DNA from 3 places in the Arthrobacter sp. D5-1 genome. Region 1 is predicted to be linked to each of the others. Evidence: predicted binding sites of a transcription regulator. Region 1 holds the regulator's gene; each other region holds the start of a gene.
What was found. Region 1 encodes Rex, which represses fermentation and respiration genes when NADH is low (regulators of the CRP and FNR family bind a similar motif). Its sites were predicted from a motif close to CTTGTGAANNNNTTCACAAG; they were not measured.
Positions count from the first base shown of each region.

Region 2: a site for Rex is predicted at 3,005-3,024, ahead of AYX22_RS12585 (glyceraldehyde-3-phosphate dehydrogenase). Genes of this name have one in related genera too.
Region 3: a site for Rex is predicted at 3,144-3,163, ahead of AYX22_RS02615 (ALF repeat-containing protein). Genes of this name have one in related genera too.

Region 1 is NZ_CP014571.1:3,766,280-3,771,629, forward strand. Features, by position in the region: gene AYX22_RS17330 (histidine phosphatase family protein) at 1-45, opposite strand, end outside; gene AYX22_RS17335 (YceI family protein) at 253-804, shown strand; gene AYX22_RS17340 (hypothetical protein) at 985-1,698, shown strand; gene AYX22_RS17345 (hypothetical protein) at 1,960-2,676, shown strand; gene AYX22_RS17350 (redox-sensing transcriptional repressor Rex) at 2,726-3,421, opposite strand; gene AYX22_RS17355 (glutaredoxin family protein) at 3,506-3,760, opposite strand; gene AYX22_RS17360 (HAD-IB family hydrolase) at 3,927-4,775, shown strand; gene AYX22_RS24370 (DUF559 domain-containing protein) at 5,266-5,350, shown strand, end outside.
Region 2 is NZ_CP014571.1:2,763,653-2,769,002, reverse strand. Features, by position in the region: gene AYX22_RS12605 (Nif3-like dinuclear metal center hexameric protein) at 1-912, shown strand, start outside; gene AYX22_RS12600 (C4-type zinc ribbon domain-containing protein) at 1,003-1,740, shown strand; gene AYX22_RS12595 (peroxide stress protein YaaA) at 1,767-2,531, opposite strand; RNA gene rnpB (RNase P RNA component class A) at 2,590-2,982, shown strand; gene AYX22_RS12585 (glyceraldehyde-3-phosphate dehydrogenase) at 3,282-4,733, shown strand; gene AYX22_RS12580 (hypothetical protein) at 4,806-5,015, shown strand; gene AYX22_RS12575 (HNH endonuclease family protein) at 5,132-5,350, shown strand, end outside.
Region 3 is NZ_CP014571.1:528,749-534,098, reverse strand. Features, by position in the region: gene AYX22_RS02620 (IclR family transcriptional regulator) at 1-607, opposite strand, end outside; gene AYX22_RS02615 (ALF repeat-containing protein) at 784-2,904, opposite strand; gene AYX22_RS02610 (amino acid permease) at 3,222-4,658, shown strand; gene AYX22_RS02605 (SDR family oxidoreductase) at 4,740-5,350, opposite strand, start outside.

The DNA of each region.
Region 1 (5,350 bases):
ATGGACCTCGCCATGGCGAAGCAGGTGGACAGTTGCTTGGGGCATGTTTACCAGTTTCTCAAAGAAGCGGGGCGATCCGAAATCTTCTACCGCTAGTAGAACTCAAAGTTTTTCCGAAATGTTCCCCGGAGTCGGAATAAAAGATGCATATGCATGTTTATACTGGACACGAAGCTCGGTTGACGCTTCAAGCAATGAGCTCGACCCGGCAAGCACGCAGTAACAACCAATCGATATAGGAGCAACACCATGATGACTCTCCCCGCTTCCGTCACCACCGGCACCTGGACCCTCGACGCTTCCCACAGCGAGATCGGCTTCACTGTCCGCCACGCAGGCATCAGCAAGGTACGCGGCCAGTTCAAGGACGCTTCAGCCACCCTCGAAGTTGGCGAAACCCTGGCCGACTCCAAGGTCACCGCCACCATCCAGACCGCCAGCTTCGACTCCGGCGACGTCAACCGCGATGGCCACGTCAAGGGAGAAGACTTCTTCGACGTGGAGAAGTTCCCGGAGATCACGTTCGTGTCCCGCCACGTCAAGGCCAACGGCAACAGCTTCGACCTCGTGGGCGATCTCACAATCAAGGGCGTGACCAAGGAAGTATCCATCGAAACAGAATTCAACGGTGTCGCAGTGGATCCCTTCGGCAACACCCGCGCCGGCGTTTCCGGCGAAACCACCATCAGCCGCAAGGACTTCGGCCTCACCTGGAATGCCGTTCTCGAAGCCGGTGGCGTGTTGGTCAGCGACAAGGTTGTCATCAACCTGGAACTCGCTTTCATCGCACCGGCCGCCGCATAGGCCCTCTCTCCAGACGCGGATTCACCCCAACGGCGCCACCCACAGTCCCCGGCTGTGTGGGGGCGCCGTTTCGCATTTCCGGAAGTCACCCCGCAATTGTTCGGCAAACAGCCTGTATTTACCTGCGAGTTGGCTCCGAAGTTCCTATGCAACCTTCAACCTGCGGTCTACAGTGATGCCATGAGTACCCCAGACGAAGCACCACAGCCACAGCAGCCCGGCTCCCAGCCTCCGCAGCCCGGCAATGTTCCTCCTGCGGGTTACCAGCCTCCGCAGGGCTACCAGCCACCCCAGGGTTACCAGCCGCCGTCGCAACCGGGACAATATTCACAGCCCGGCCCCACGCAGCCCGGGCCACCGCAGCCTGGCCCTGGACAGCCAACCCCGGGGCAGCCTGGTCTCCACTTCGAGATGCCCACTGACGGGCCCCGCAACTTCAACGACGTCATGCCCCAGGGCGGATTCTCGGGAATGTTCAAGACCCAGGGCCTCCCCACCGAGCTGAAGGTTTCATACTTCATCTGGGTGATCTCCGGACTCCTTGGCCTGCTGTTCGGGCTGATCGGATTCTTCGCGATCATTGCCCTCTTCGCTTTCGCCCCTGGCGTTGCAGCCATCCTGCTGATCATCCTCATCCTCACCCTGGCGGTGGCAGCGGCACAGGTAGTCCTTGCGATGAAGATGAAGGAAGGCAAAGAGTGGGCCCGCCTCGCCCTCACCATCGTGGCCGGCATCTCCTTGCTCCTCACCATTTTCAGTGCGGCCAGTGCCGGCGGCTCCAGCACGGGCCTTGGCAGCAACTGGTTCGGCTTCCTCGTCAGCGCCGTAGCCGTAGTCCTGATGTGGCTTCCGAATTCACAACTTTGGTTCAAGGCAGTCAAGGGCCACGCTTAGCGTTGAGGCAACTGCCGTCGTCGTGCCTTATCGGCGCCAATACAGGCTGAAGGCCGCGGTAAATCCTGTCGGATTGCCGCGGCTTTCATCATGAAGGCGTAAGCCAACATGATGATTTTTGCCGCGAGCCGGAAATACCTGCGTGGGATCACCTGCAGGGTCAGACCCGGGAGGTACGGTGGAAGCAGAACCACGCTGGGGGCAGGGTCATTTTGCTGATCCCGGCGGCCGCACCAGCAGTCGAACAAGCAAAGGAATGCCATGAGCAACCCTCCCTACCCGCCGTCAAACCCGGGCGATGCCAACCAGCCCGAGCAGCCGGGCACCCAGCCAGCCGCGCCGCAGTACGGCCAGCAGAGCCCCGCCGCGCCGCAGTACGGCCAGCAAAGCCCCGCCGCGCCGCAGTACGGCCAGCAGTCATCCCCGTACGGCCAGGCTCCCGGCGCTCCGCAGTACGGACAGGACACCAACTGGCCCAGCCAGCAGCCCGGTCCCACCGCTGTGCCGCCCATGGTTAACTACGCCTTCTGGATGATCGTTGCCGCCGGCATTCTTTCCGCTATCAGCTCGCTTCTGTTGGCCACCACTGGTGCTGATGCCTTCATCAGCGCCATGAACCAGCAGGCAAGCCAGCAGGGTACGGACCTCCCCGAAGGGTCCATGGAAGGCATGCGCGGTGTGATCGGTGTCAGCGCCGTCGTAGGCGCTGTTCTGGCCCTCGGTCTCTACGCCTTGGTCGCTTTCCCCGTCCGCAAGGGCAAGAACTGGGCACGGATCCTGGGCACCGTCTTCGCCGCCATCTCCGTCCTGGGCCTCACCGGCCTGTTCCAGTTCGGTGCCACCTACGGCATCCTGCAGCTCATCGTGATCCTGCTGGGAGTCGCGGCGATCGTCATGCTGTACCTGCCGGCGTCGGCCCCGTACTTCCGCAAGGCGCAGCCCTTCGGCAACCCATACCAGAACCCGTACGGCCGCTAAACACCCAGAGTTCCAGACGCTTCAAACGCGGGCGCGGACCCGGCGAAGGCTAAACAGCCTGGCCCGGTGTCTGCGCCCGTTGTGCGTGGTACGCCAAAATCTGGAGTTCCGTGGCCATGTCCACCTTGCGGAGGTTCACGTGCGGAGGAACCTGCAACAGCACCGGCGCGAAGCTGAGGATGCTCCGGATCCCGGCGGCAATCACGCGGTCGCATACAGCCTGCGCTACGGTGGCGGGCAGGGCCAGCACCACCATGTTGGTGTGGGTCCGTTCAAGGACCCGCTCAAGCTCCGCGGAGTCGCTGACGCGAAGCCACCCTACTTCGTTGCCGATCACCATGGGGTCGGCGTCGAAGATGGCTACAACGTCGAAACCGCGGGACTCAAAGCCGCCATACCGGGCCAGGGCCTTTCCGAGGTTACCGGCGCCCACAATGGCAACTTTCCAGTCATGGGTCAGACCCAGGGCGGCGGCAATGTGGCGGCTCAAGTACTGGACTTCATAGCCGACACCGCGCGTCCCATACGAGCCCACATAGGAAAGATCCTTGCGCAGGGTGGACGAGCTGACACCTGAGGCTTCCGCCAATGCTTCGGACGAAACCCGCTCCACGCCTTCAGCCAACAGGGAGTTGAGCGCGCGCAAATAGAGCGTCATCCGGGCCACGGCCGCGGGTGGGATCTGCTTTGTGGCAGGTTCGTTGTCCCCGGTTGCAGCCTCCGGGGACGGTTCCAGCGCAGTCACGGTATTCTCCATTGCGTCGCTTTGTTGTTCCACTCTATGACCCCCGGGCGGACTCAACAAAAGCCATTACCAACGGGTAACCCCTCAGCCCTCCAGGACCTTCTTCAGGGTGCGGGTGAGCCGTTCCTCGTCAATCTTCCAAAAATCGCGCTGGACGCCGTCCACCAGCACCACGGGAATCTCTTCCGCGAAGCGCTCCTGCAGTTGGGGGTCGTCGTCGATCAGCTGCTCCTTCCACTGCACGCCAAGACTTTTAGTGACACGCTCGACGGCGGCACGCGCCGCGGTGCACAGGTGGCAGTCAGCTTTGGTGAGGAGAACGACGTCGGGAATAGCCATATCTCAAAGGTACCGGCCAACCCTCTCTCACATCCCACGCCCTTCCGGCCAACCCTCTCTCACATCCCACGCCCTTCCGGCCAACCCTCTCTCACATCCCGAGCCCTTCTGTGACGCCACCGTGCGCCCTCGAACGCGGACCGCGGCGATTGACTAGACTCAAGGCATGCCCGAGGAGAAGAACGCCGCCGTGGTCGCAGATGCCTTGGTGCAGAAGCCCATAGTGCAGAAGGACAACGTGCAGAAGCGCACGGGCGAGGCCGCCTTCTTCGACGTCGACAACACCTTGATGAAGGGCGCCAGCCTCTTCCATGTGGCCCGCAAGATGTACGAACGCAAGGCCTTCACATTGTCGCAAGCGGCCGGATTCGCCTGGAAGCAGTTCAAATTCGTCATGCGCGGCGAGAACATGGAAGACGTCCACTCGGTCCGCGACTCCGCGCTTACCCTTGCTGCCGGCATCACCGTGGATGACATCAAGGCCCTGGGTGAAGAGGTCTACGACGAAATGATCGAGTCGCGGATCTGGCCGGGGACCAAGGCCCTCGCGGAACAGCATCTCAGGGTTGGACGCAAGGTCTGGCTCGTCACGGCTACACCCATCGAGGTGGCCACGGTCATTTCCACCAGGCTCGGACTCACCGGCGCCCTTGGCACCGTGGGTGAAGTGGAAGGTGGCATGTACACAGGGAAACTTGTGGGCGACATCCTGCACGGGCCGGCGAAGGCAGTCGCAGTTCAGCTCGTCGCCGATCGTGAGGGCCTGGATCTGGATCATTGCTGGGCGTACAGCGATTCCGCCAACGACATACCTTTGCTCACCATGGTGGGTCATCCCGTGGTGATCAACCCGGACGCCAGGTTGCGCCGGCACGCCCGCGAGAACAACTGGCCCGTGTACGACTTCCGTTCCGGTCGCCGCGCAGCAACGCTTGGGCTCAAGGCCGCCACGGTTGGCGGAGCGGTCTACGGCCTGTGGCGGGGTTTCTCAAGGTTCCGCGGCCCCCGCATCTGACCCTCTCTCACATCCCTCGGGCTTGACCCGGGCCCTCTCTCACATCCCTCGGGCTTGACCCGAACCCTCTCTCACATCCCTCGATGGCCTCAACGAGCCTGTGGATAACTTACGATGACTCAAGCGTTTCTGGGCGAGAATGCCAGATATGCAGAACGCCAGGCCCCTTCCGCCCCGACTGACCAACGCACCATTCACCATTGACGAGGCCGAGGCCGCAGGCCTGAAGCAATCGCACCTGTGGAATCGTGTAGGAATAGATGGGGTGAGCCGGGGCCTTTACCGTCCATCGGATTGGGATTTTGAGCTATCGGCGGCTGCAAGGTCACTGTCAGCCGCAAGTCCAGGGGCCTGGATATCCCATGTAACGGCTGCGAGGCTACATGGCGTGTGCCTTCCACCGTGGCTGTCTGATTCCAATGAATTGCATCTCAGCAAGCCGAGGCATCTCCCGTCCGTCCGCCGCAAAGGCGTAATCGGACACACGGTAGTGGCCTCCGCCGACGAGATCGAGAATGTTCAGGGCATCCGGATCAGCACTCGGTCGCGTACCTGGTTGGATCTTGCAAGACGCC
Region 2 (5,350 bases), 1.0 Mb from region 1:
GGTATTTCTGATGCGGATTCGGTCGATGATGACCAAGCAGTTGAAGAGGACGAAACAGTTGACGCCGGCGGAGACCCCACGCTTGGCCAGGTGTTGCTTGCTGTTGAAGAACTCTGGCCCGAGTCACTGGCCGAGGACTGGGACGAAGTTGGCTTGGTGGTGGGACGCCCCAACGTCCCCGTGACCAAGGTCCTCTTCGCAGTAGACCCCACGTTGGCTGTCATCGACGAAGCCATTGAGTGGGGCGCCGGACTGCTGATCACCCACCACCCTCTGCTCCTTAAAGGGGTGAACTCCGTGGCCGCCACCTCTGCCAAGGGCTTGGCGGTCCACCGGTTGATCGAGGCCGGAACGGGCCTTCTGACCGTCCACACCAACGGCGACTCCGCAGTCGGGGGAGTCTCGGACGTCCTGGCTGACGCCTTTGGACTGGAAAACGTGGAGCCGCTGACTCCGGCTGCCAACGGCTTGCCTGAAGAGGGCATCGGCCGCGTGGGTGACCTTCCGGAACTCATCACGCTCGGTGATTTCGCGGCGAGGGTCTTTGAAATGCTGCCTGCAGTGGCCGGCGGCGTCCGCGTGGCCGGTGACAAGGACGGGCTGGTGCGGCGGGTTGCCGTCTGCGGCGGCGCCGGCGACAGCTTGTTCGACGCCGTTCGTGCCAGCCATGCCGACGTATACGTGACCGCTGACATGCGCCACCACCCGGCCTCCGAAGCCCGTGAGGGTGCAAGCAATGGCCGGCCATATTTGATCGACGTTTCACACTTTGCCAGCGAGTGGCTGTGGCTGCCTGCCGCCGCAGAAGCGCTGGGCAACGTGCTCGCAGACCAGGGCTACGACGTCGAGATCCGTGTCAGCAGCACCAACAGCGATCCCTGGGACTTCATACTCACTCCCGGCGGGGACTAGAGTCTAGAAGGATACGGACGGTCTCAACAGGATGGGGCCGGTCCGGCCGGAACTGATCTCCAGGCCCGGCATCGATAAGCGGAGGTAAGCGTGGCGAAAGCAGCACCGGCAGAACAACTGAAATTGCTTGAACTGCAGGGACTGGATGCCAAGCTGAAGTCGCTGGCCGGCCGTCGGAAAGTCCTGGAGACGGATCCCCGGATCACGGACCTCACGGATGCGCTGAACGTGGCCAACGGCGAGCTGGGGGCAGCCAAAGTTGCCGTCCATGACGCCGAGGCCGAACTTCGCCGGGCGGAAGCCGACGTGGAGCAGGTGGCCACCCGCATTGAGCGTGACGAGACCCGGCTCAACAGCGGCACCGGCCTGTCCAAGGATCTGGTGGCGCTCCAAAGCGACATTGCCTCACTGAACAAGCGCCGCTCTGACCTTGAAGACGTCGAGCTCGAGATCCTGGAACGCTTGGATACGTTGCGCGAACGCCAGGCTGCCCAGCAGGTGATCGTCGATGACATCCAGGGATCCTTCGGCAGCATCCGGGCAGAACTCGATGAGGCGATCGCAGAGATCGCTGCTGAAGAGACGGTGGTGCGGGGCCAGCGCGCGGCTTTTGCGGAGGCTTTGGATGCCGGCCTCCTGGCCGTATACGAGAAGACCATTGCCAAGAGGGGAGTGGGCGCTGCCCGGCTGTTCCACGGCAAATCCGAGGGATCCGGCATGATGCTCAGCCCGGGAGACCTCGCCGAAGTCAAAGCCGCCGCGGACGATGACATCGTGTTCTGCCCGGACTCAGGCGTTATCCTGGTCCGTTCGGCAGACTGGAACTGACAGGGCCTTACCTGGCCGGCCCGAACTCAGCTGGACAGGATGATGTTGAGCGCGTGGGGCTTGCGGGAAGTGCCCTCAACGAGTTCTGCCGTCCAGACTTCGCCGGCAGCCTTCAGGAGTTGATCCGGGGTTGCCGGCGCCTTGCCACGCCGGGTGATCAAGTGCCGCGCCAATTCTCCGCGGGTGTGCTTGGCGAAGTGGCTCACCACTGTGCGCTTGCCGTTGGCTTCATTGAAGACGTTGACGTTGACCGTCTGCGCGGCTGGGGGAGCCCAAGCAGCGGCATAGGTGCTGGAGCGGCAATCCACCATGAGTTCGCCGTCGGCACGTGAGGCGAGGGCGGCGTTAAGCTGCGGCTTCCAGAACGAGGCGAGGCGTCCGACGTCGGGCAGTGCCGTTCCCATGGACAGCCGGTAGGCAGGCACATGGTCGCCAAAGCCGATGGCGCCCCAGAGGGCGGACACCACCAGAATGGATTCAGTGGCCTTACGGCGCTGGGTTGGCGTCATGCTGTTATAGCCCAGGGCATCGTAAAGCACGCCCGAATACACCTGGTACGCAGGGGCTGCCGGTTCGGTATGGAGCCGGGTATTACGTTCGACGTCGTCCCGCAACGAGGCGCCGACGCCCAGGAGGGAAAGTGCGTCCTCGTGTGCGCTCACTGTGCCCAAAGCCTCGAGCACTTTTGCCCGGTAAGGATTCAGCTCCGGAAAGCTCAGCGACTCCCACTCGATGACGGGACCTTTGGGGGCAGGGGTCTTGCCTTCGGAAGGCGGCAGCAGAATCAGCACCCGTCGATATTACCGCCGGACTTTGGCCGGTCCCAACGCCGGTAGACTGGACGACGGATGGGTCGACCAGGCGGTCGCGCGTCACGAAAGTGGCTCGAGGAACGTCCGGGCTCCGTAGAGCAGGGTGGTGGGTAACGCCCACTCGGGGTAACCCGCAGGCCAGTGCCACAGAGAACAGACCGCCTGCGCTGCGTGATGTTTTTCATCGCGGAGCAGCAGGTAAGGGTGAAACGGTGGTGTAAGAGACCACCAGCTCCCTGGGTGACCGGGGAGGCTAGGTAAACCCCACCCGGAGCAAGGCCAGACAGGACACGTTTGAGGGCTGCTCGCCCGAGTGTCCGGGTAGGCTGCTGGAGGGCGTCGGCAACGGCGTTCGTAGATGGATGGCCGCCACTCCCTTTCCGGTAACGGTAGGGGATGACAGAACCCGGCGTATCGGTCGACCCATCCATTTATGACTCGCGTAAACGCGCCGTGTGAGTGATTTCACGCCCCTGGGCGGCCTACGCCCCCTCCTTCCGCCCTAGAATGGTTACTGAACGTAGATGTTCTGCCGCCGGGACTGCGTTCGCAGCCGGCGGATTTTCTTTGCTCTCGTTCAAGGCGCTGTGGGTGGACCGAAGCCCGCCGGCGCATGTGCCGCAGGACTACTCCGGGCGGCCGCTGCCATCTGCATACGAGGACGTATGTGGTTGACCCAAGGAAGGTAGTTCTGTGAGCCAGACGTCAGATTCTTGTCTTGATAAGTGGATGGGCCGGGAGGCTCTCGCCGAGGCCATGATTCCGGTGATCGGCCGGCTGTACCGGGAAAACAACGTGGTCACCAGCATCCATGGCCGCAGCCTGATCAACAAGTCCACCATGAACATCCTCAAGGCGCACCGATTTGCCCGCCGGATGAGCAACCACGAGCTCCTGCTCGAAGAGACCGCACCCTTGCTGAACGCCCTGTCGGAGCTGGAACTCGGCGCAGCAGCCATTGACATCGCGCGCCTGACCGAAAAGTTCCGGGCAGAAGGCAATGGCGCCTCCCTGGACGAGTACTTGCGCGCTGAACTTGCCGAGATCGTGGGCAAGCGCGGCGCTGACGACCGGACCAGCACCGACGTCGTGCTTTACGGCTTCGGCCGGATCGGCCGTCTCCTGGCCCGCATCCTCATCGAAAAGGCCGGCGGCGGACACGGCCTTCGACTCCGTGCGATCGTAGTGCGCAAGGGCGCCGAGAATGATCTTGTGAAGCGCGCGAGCCTGCTGCGCCGCGACTCCGTGCACGGCTCCTTCGAGGGCACCATCCGCGTTGACGAGGAAGCCAACACCATCACTGCCAACGGCGTCCAGGTCCAGGTCATCTACTCGGACAACCCCGCCACGGTGGACTACACCGCCTACGGAATCAAGGACGCCCTGGTAGTCGACAACACGGGCCGCTGGCGCGACGCTGAGGGCCTCTCCCAGCACCTGCAAAGCAAGGGTGCTGCCCGCGTCCTGCTCACAGCTCCGGGCAAGGGCGACCTCAAGAACATCGTCCACGGCATCAACCACAAGGACATCTCGGACGATGACAAGATCGTCACTGCTGCTTCCTGCACCACCAACGCCATTACACCGGTGCTCAAGGCCATCAATGACAAGTTCGGCATCATCCACGGCCACGTGGAAACAGTGCACTCGTTCACGAACGACCAGAACCTTATTGACAACTTCCACAAGGGCGATCGCCGCGGACGTTCCGCTGCGCTGAACATGGTCATCACCGAAACCGGTGCCGCCAAGGCCGTGGCCAAGGCTCTGCCGGAACTTCAGGGCAAGTTGACCGGCAATGCCATCCGCGTTCCCACGCCGGATGTTTCCATGGCAATCCTCAACCTGAACCTGGAAAAGGGCACCACCCGGGACGAAGTCAACGACTTCCTTCGCGAAATGTCCTTGCACTCCGATCTTCGGAAGCAGATCGACTACATCGATTCTCCCGATGTTGTCTCAACGGACTTCGTCGGCTCGCGCCGTGCAGGCATCGTCGACGGCCTGGCAACGATCTCCAATGACAAGAACCTCGTACTTTACGTTTGGTACGACAACGAGTTCGGTTACTCATGCCAGGTTGTCCGTGTCATGGAGGAAATGGCCGGCGTCAACCCGCCGTCGTTCCCTGCCCGCGACGTCGTGGCTCCCATCGCCGTTCTGGAAACGGCCGGCGCCTAGTAGCCGTAAGTATTCGCGGGTTTCCCGGCTGAATCACTGGTATCAGCCGGGAAACCTGACCAAAATGGGTTCATGGAAAATGAATCAACTTTGGAGCACGAAACAGCACTGGAACACGCACTGGACGTAGCCCGAGCCAATCACAAACAAGCCCAAAAACTCCTGGATCAGGCTGTTGCGGCCAACGCCTCCGGCGACGTCCCGGACCAACGGGTGGAGCAACTGCGGGCACTCCTCGCGCTGGCAACCGAGGACCTCCAACGCGTGCTGCGCGAGCAATAAACCCGGAGATCCGCCCCACGGTGTGACTTCTCCTACACACTGTGGATACCGGCTCTTTCTGTCGGGGCCTTGTCCTACGCTCGTAGGACATGCCTGCCCCCACTGGACGGAGTCCCTTGAGTATCACCTGGTCTGCCTACAAACGCGCCCGCCGCAGATCCCGGCAAGCATGGACGATTCTCGCCTTGGCTGCCGCAACCATCGTGGCGGCGCTGTCCTGGTTTTTCACCGCGGGCCAATTCTCCGCAGCAGATCCATGGGTAGCAGGACCCAGCGAAGCGCCCGTTTACAACCCCCTCTGGATGAAACCCGTGCGCGGCGCCGCCCCGGTGACT
Region 3 (5,350 bases), 1.5 Mb from region 1:
TGGCGTAGCCACGCTGCCGCACTTGATCGAGGTGAGACGACAACGCGGAGTATTTCATGATGGGGAACTCCACCTCGTGCCGCGAAGTGAAGGCGGCGGCGTTTGGATACAGCGCGCGGACCTGCGACTTTGGCAGTGCGGCCAGGATGGCGCGGCCTGACGCAGTGAGGTGGCTGGGCAGGCGGACCCCGACGTCGGTCACCAGGCTGGGGCGGTTCTTGGCGCGTTCCTCCACGATGTAGAGGACGTCGCGGCCATGAAGCACCGCGAGGTGCGCGCTTTCGCCGATCACATCAACCAGTGACGCGAGCATGGGCCGGCCAAGCCGGGACAAAGGCTCCTGGCGTGAGTATGCCGAGCTGAGTTCGAAGGCGCTGATGCCGAGCCCGTATCGCTGCTCTTCGTGGAGGTGCAGGACGAAGCCGTTGGCCTCCATCACACCCAACAGGTGGTAGACGCTGGATCGTGGCAAGCCCAGTGCCGTGGCGATGTTTGACGCCGCCATTGGGCCTCGTCGCGAGGCCAGCAGCTTCAGGATCCGCAGGGTATTCTCGGCGGCAGGGACTTTGGAAGTGGCCTTGCCTGGTGCCACTGGCGACGTTGTCATGGTTCCTCACTGCTCAGGGTTCGGGACCAGCGGAACATGCGACTGTCCGGTATCCCGTACTCAAGCGTGCACCCTGGGGGGCTCCGCAGCCAACCCGTCAGGCTTGCCCGGTGTCTGGAGTACCAGACAGTTCCTGCTAGCCCCAGCCATTGGCCGGGGCTGGGGCAGGACCCGGGCTACGGCTTCGGGGCCGGGGCAGTTGCCGTCGCCGGCACTGGACCTTTCCTGCGGAGCAGGAAGGTGATGGCACCGGCAGCAGCGAGGACCAGCGCCGCAATCAGGCCGATCGTCCAACCGCCCAGCCCGGCAGATGAAGCTGCCAAGGGAGCCGCCGCCTCTTGCGACAACGACTCCTCCGACGCCGACTCGCTGGGCCACGTCGCAGCCGGCGGAACATCGACATCTGTGATGTCCGGACGTTCAGCATCAACAGGCTCGCCGTCCGGCGCCTCGCCTGTGACGGGAAGCGCGACGGCGGGAACTGGCGCCTGCGGCCATGGCACCACGGTGGGAGCTGCTCCGAACAGTTCGGAAGAATCAGCCCTTGGTACGTTCAACGGAAGCTTCCCGCGCGCCTGCTCTGCCGCCGCAGCGGTCCTTGCTGCCTCAGCGGCCCTGGCTGCCTCTGCCGCACGGGCTGATTCGGCGGCTTTCGCTGCCTCTGCTTGGCGAGCCGCTTCGGCGGCCTTCTCAGCGGCGGCCGCTGTACCGGCGTCGAGCGCTGCCCTATCCGCCAACCCGGCGAGTTCGGCAATCATGGCGTCGATCGAGGCAACGTGGGCGGCGGTGGCTTCGTCGCGCTTGGCAGCAGCAAACTGCCCGGCGGCGGCGAACGCCCGAAGGTCAGCCCGGCTGCCCTCCAGCGCCACAGTGGCAGCCGCCCGCCGTTCCGCACCCTTGTCCAGGGTGGCGTAGGCAAGGATGCGGTTGTCCAGGTCTTGCGCAGCAACGAAACCATACTCAAGGAAATAGCGGACATCTGCGTGGTTGGCAGAGCCCAAGGCAATATCCGCGGCTTTGTTGACGTGACTGCCGCCCTGGGCCAGTAGTTGATAGACCCGCTGACGGTCCGCGCCGAACGCAGACACACCGCTTGAGTCCAACCTGACAGCCTCACCGTAGCCCGTGGTGACGAAGTCCTTGATGGCCGAATCCCCGCCCAACAAGGCAGTCGCGGCGGACTTCTTCACTTCAGGCGTGCCGACCAGTGCGAGATTCAGGGTGACCTGCCGGGCCTCATTGATCAGTGCGTCGAGGTTGGCACCGGGAGCGGTGAGGGTCACCAGAAGTCCGGGCAATTCCTTGGCGGCTTTTGCAAAGGCTTCCTTGAACGGCTTCTCGGAAGCCAGGCTTGCGCTGTCCAGGACATTTCGCGGAACAGCCTGGGCACTGAGGAGATCACGATCAACACTCTGACGTGTCGCGTCTGCTTTCCGTGCAGCCGCAGCGGCGCTCCTGGCCTGTTCGACGGCGGTCTTCGCTCGGTCAGCTACTGCTGCGGCCCCGACGGGGTTGGCCTTGATGTCGTCCTTGACCTGCTGGAGCAGCGCAGTCACGGCGGCCGCCTCAGCGTGATGGTCGCCTGCAACGAACTGCCCATAGCGCAGGAAATCAGCCACGATCTCAGAGTCGTCGGTTTCCAGCGCTGCCTTGGCAGCAACAGAAACGGCAGGATTCCCGGAAGCAATGAGGCCATATGCCGATTGGCGGTCTGCCATCTTTGCCTTGTCCCTCCACCCGGTCAGGACGAACTGCTCCACGGCTTTTTCGCCTTCGTCGAGGCTTTTGGACGCCTCCCGTTGAACGTGGACGTTGCCGTAGTGAAGGAAGTAGGTGGCCACGGTCCGGAGTTCACCCCGCCATGTTCCGGCCCAGCCTTCTGCGAGGAAGGCATCGATCTTGCCCGGATCACCGGTAGCAAGGATCTTCTGAGCGACGGAGCGAACATGCCCGCTCCCCCGCTCCGTCAGCTCGGTGACCAACTGCTTGCGGTCCGCTGCCAGCGGGGCGTCCTGTCCGCCGTCGACGAATGCCTGGACCGCACCTGCGCCGCCCACCAGGGCCGACGCCGCTGCTGCCCGGGCGGCCGGGCCACCCGTCCTCCACAACTCAAGGACGCCCGCCGTGTCAGTGGCCCGCTGGACATACGGCAAAGGAGCCTGCGATGCGCTGGGAACCTCAAAATCGGGATTGTCGTACGCCTGCGCTGGGGATGCAAAGAGCAAAGACGCGCCAGTCACAGCGGCAACAACGGCAGCGGCCCAACGGCGTCGAGTGTGACGAAGTACAGAAATCAAAAGTCCCCCATAAGGATGCGGTGGCAGCGCTGAATTCAAGGGGGCGAGGCTGAAAACGAGGGATGCCTGACCGTATTGATGAGCTGTCCGCGGTCATCATATCCGAACGGAGACTATGACTTTGACCACCCTCCCAAAACCGCCCCGTCAGTTAAAACCGCCCCGTCAGTTAAAGCAGCCCCGTCCGTTACAGCGGCCCTGTCCGCCAAAGCAGTGTCTGCGATCAAAGACACCAAACCCCCGTGAGTCCGATCACAAGAGGCCCAAAAGTGATCTGCTGGATAGCGATCCCCTCCCAAAGACGAGAAGGTTTTACTATGCAACAAACCAAGCTGGCCGCGGAGAACTCTGTCCTCCAGGCCGCGGGTACGGCGCTCAGCCGAGGCCTGAACGTCCGCCATATCCGCTTCATGGCCCTCGGATCCGCAATCGGCACGGGCCTCTTCTACGGCTCTGCTTCTGCGATTCAGAAAGCCGGTCCGGCCGTCCTGCTGGCCTACATCATTGGCGGCGCGGCCGTGTTCATGGTGATGCGCGCCCTCGGCGAAATGGCCGTCCGACACCCCGTGTCCGGGTCCTTCGGCCAGTACGCGTCGAAGTATCTGGGACCGTTCGCGGGATTCGTGACCGGGTGGACGTACGTGTTCGAGATGGCCATTGTGGCCATCGCCGACGTCACTGCCTTCAGCATCTATATGGGGTTCTGGTTCCCCCAGGTGGACAGATGGATCTGGGTGCTCGCGATCATTCTGTTCCTTGGCGCCATGAACCTGCTCAGCGTGAAGGTGTTCGGCGAACTTGAGTTCTGGTTCTCGCTCATCAAGGTGGTGGCGATCATCGCCATGATCGCCGGCGGTGCAGCGATTGTGGTGTTCGGCTTCCAAACGGGCGACGGCGGCGGCGTGGCACCGGGACTGGGGAACCTTGTGAACCACGGTGGTTTCTTCCCAAACGGCTTCGAGGGGCTCCTGGCCGCGTTCGCCGTGGTGATGTTTGCCTTTGGCGGGATCGAAACCATCGGCATTACCGCGGGCGAAGCCACCAACCCCAAGAAAGTCATCCCGCAGGCCGTTAATACCGTGCCGGTCCGCGTGCTGCTCTTCTACGTGCTGACGTTGGGTGTGCTGATGAGCATCTTCCCGTGGAACGAGATCGGCAGCAGCGGCAGCCCGTTCGTGCAGATCTTCGACGGCCTGGGCATCCCGGCCGCACCGCACATCCTCAACGCCGTAGTCATTACCGCCGCGCTCTCCGCTATCAACAGCGACATCTTCGGAGCCGGCCGCATCCTGTTCGGCCTCGCTCAACAGGGTCACGCACCGAAGAGCTTCAGCAAGATCTCGCGGCACGGCGTTCCGTGGATGACAGTGGTGATGATGGGCTGCATCCTGCTGGTTGGCGTCGTGCTGAACGCTGTGATTCCCGAGGACGTCTTTGTGCTCATCGCATCGATCGCCACCTTTGCCACTGTGTGGGTCTGGGTGATGATCCTGGCGTCGCACGTGGCCATGAAGCGGGAAATCAAGCGCAAGGGGCTGCCGGCGTCGGAATTCGGTTCTCCGCTGTGGCCTGCTGCGTCCATCCTGACCATGGCCTTCATGGCGATGGTCATCATCATCCTCGGCGTTTTCGAGGACACCCGGGTAGCCCTGTATGTCGGCGGTACCTGGTTGGTCCTGCTGTTCGTGGCCTACAAACTCTGGGTCCGCGGTGGCGGCCTGCGCCGGGCAGAACTGGTGGACGAAACCGCCTGATTTACTGCGCCGAAACGACAGTTAATGCCAATGTTCACGCTGAACATTGGCATTAACTGTCGCCCCGCGAGGGGGTCAAGCTCAGATGGCAGCAGCTGCGGAGCGCACGGCCTCGGACAAGGCAGTTGCCGGGCGCCCGATCAGTTTCCGGAGATCACCGGTGGTCACCAAAAGATCGCCACGGCCAATGCCCAGATCGGTATCCGCCAGGATCTGCGCGAAGCCTTCGGGTACCCCTGCGCCCGTCAGGAGATCGGCGTACTGATCTGCCGGGAGGTCCCGGTATTCGATTGATTTGCCTGATGCAGCGCTGATTTCGGCGGCCAACTCGTCCAAGGTAAAGGCCTCGTCCCCGCCCAATTCGTAGATCTTCCCGCCTTGGTGCTCCGCGACCAGGACCGCGGCTGCGGCCTGCGCATAGTCTGCGCGGGAAGCACCGCTGACCTTGCCGTTTCCGGCGCTGCCGGCAAGCGCTCCCTGGGCAAGCGTTCCCGGCAACTGGTCGGTGTAGTTCTCGATGTACCAGCTGTTGCGAAGGAGGGCGAAGGGGACGCCTGATTCCTTCAGGATGGATTCCGTGGCCTGGTGCTCTGCGGCCAGCTTCATGCGGGTGGTGTCTGCGTTGGCAATGCTGGTGTAGGCCAGAAGTTCCACGCCCTCGGCCTTTGCTGCCTCGATGACCGTGCGGTGCT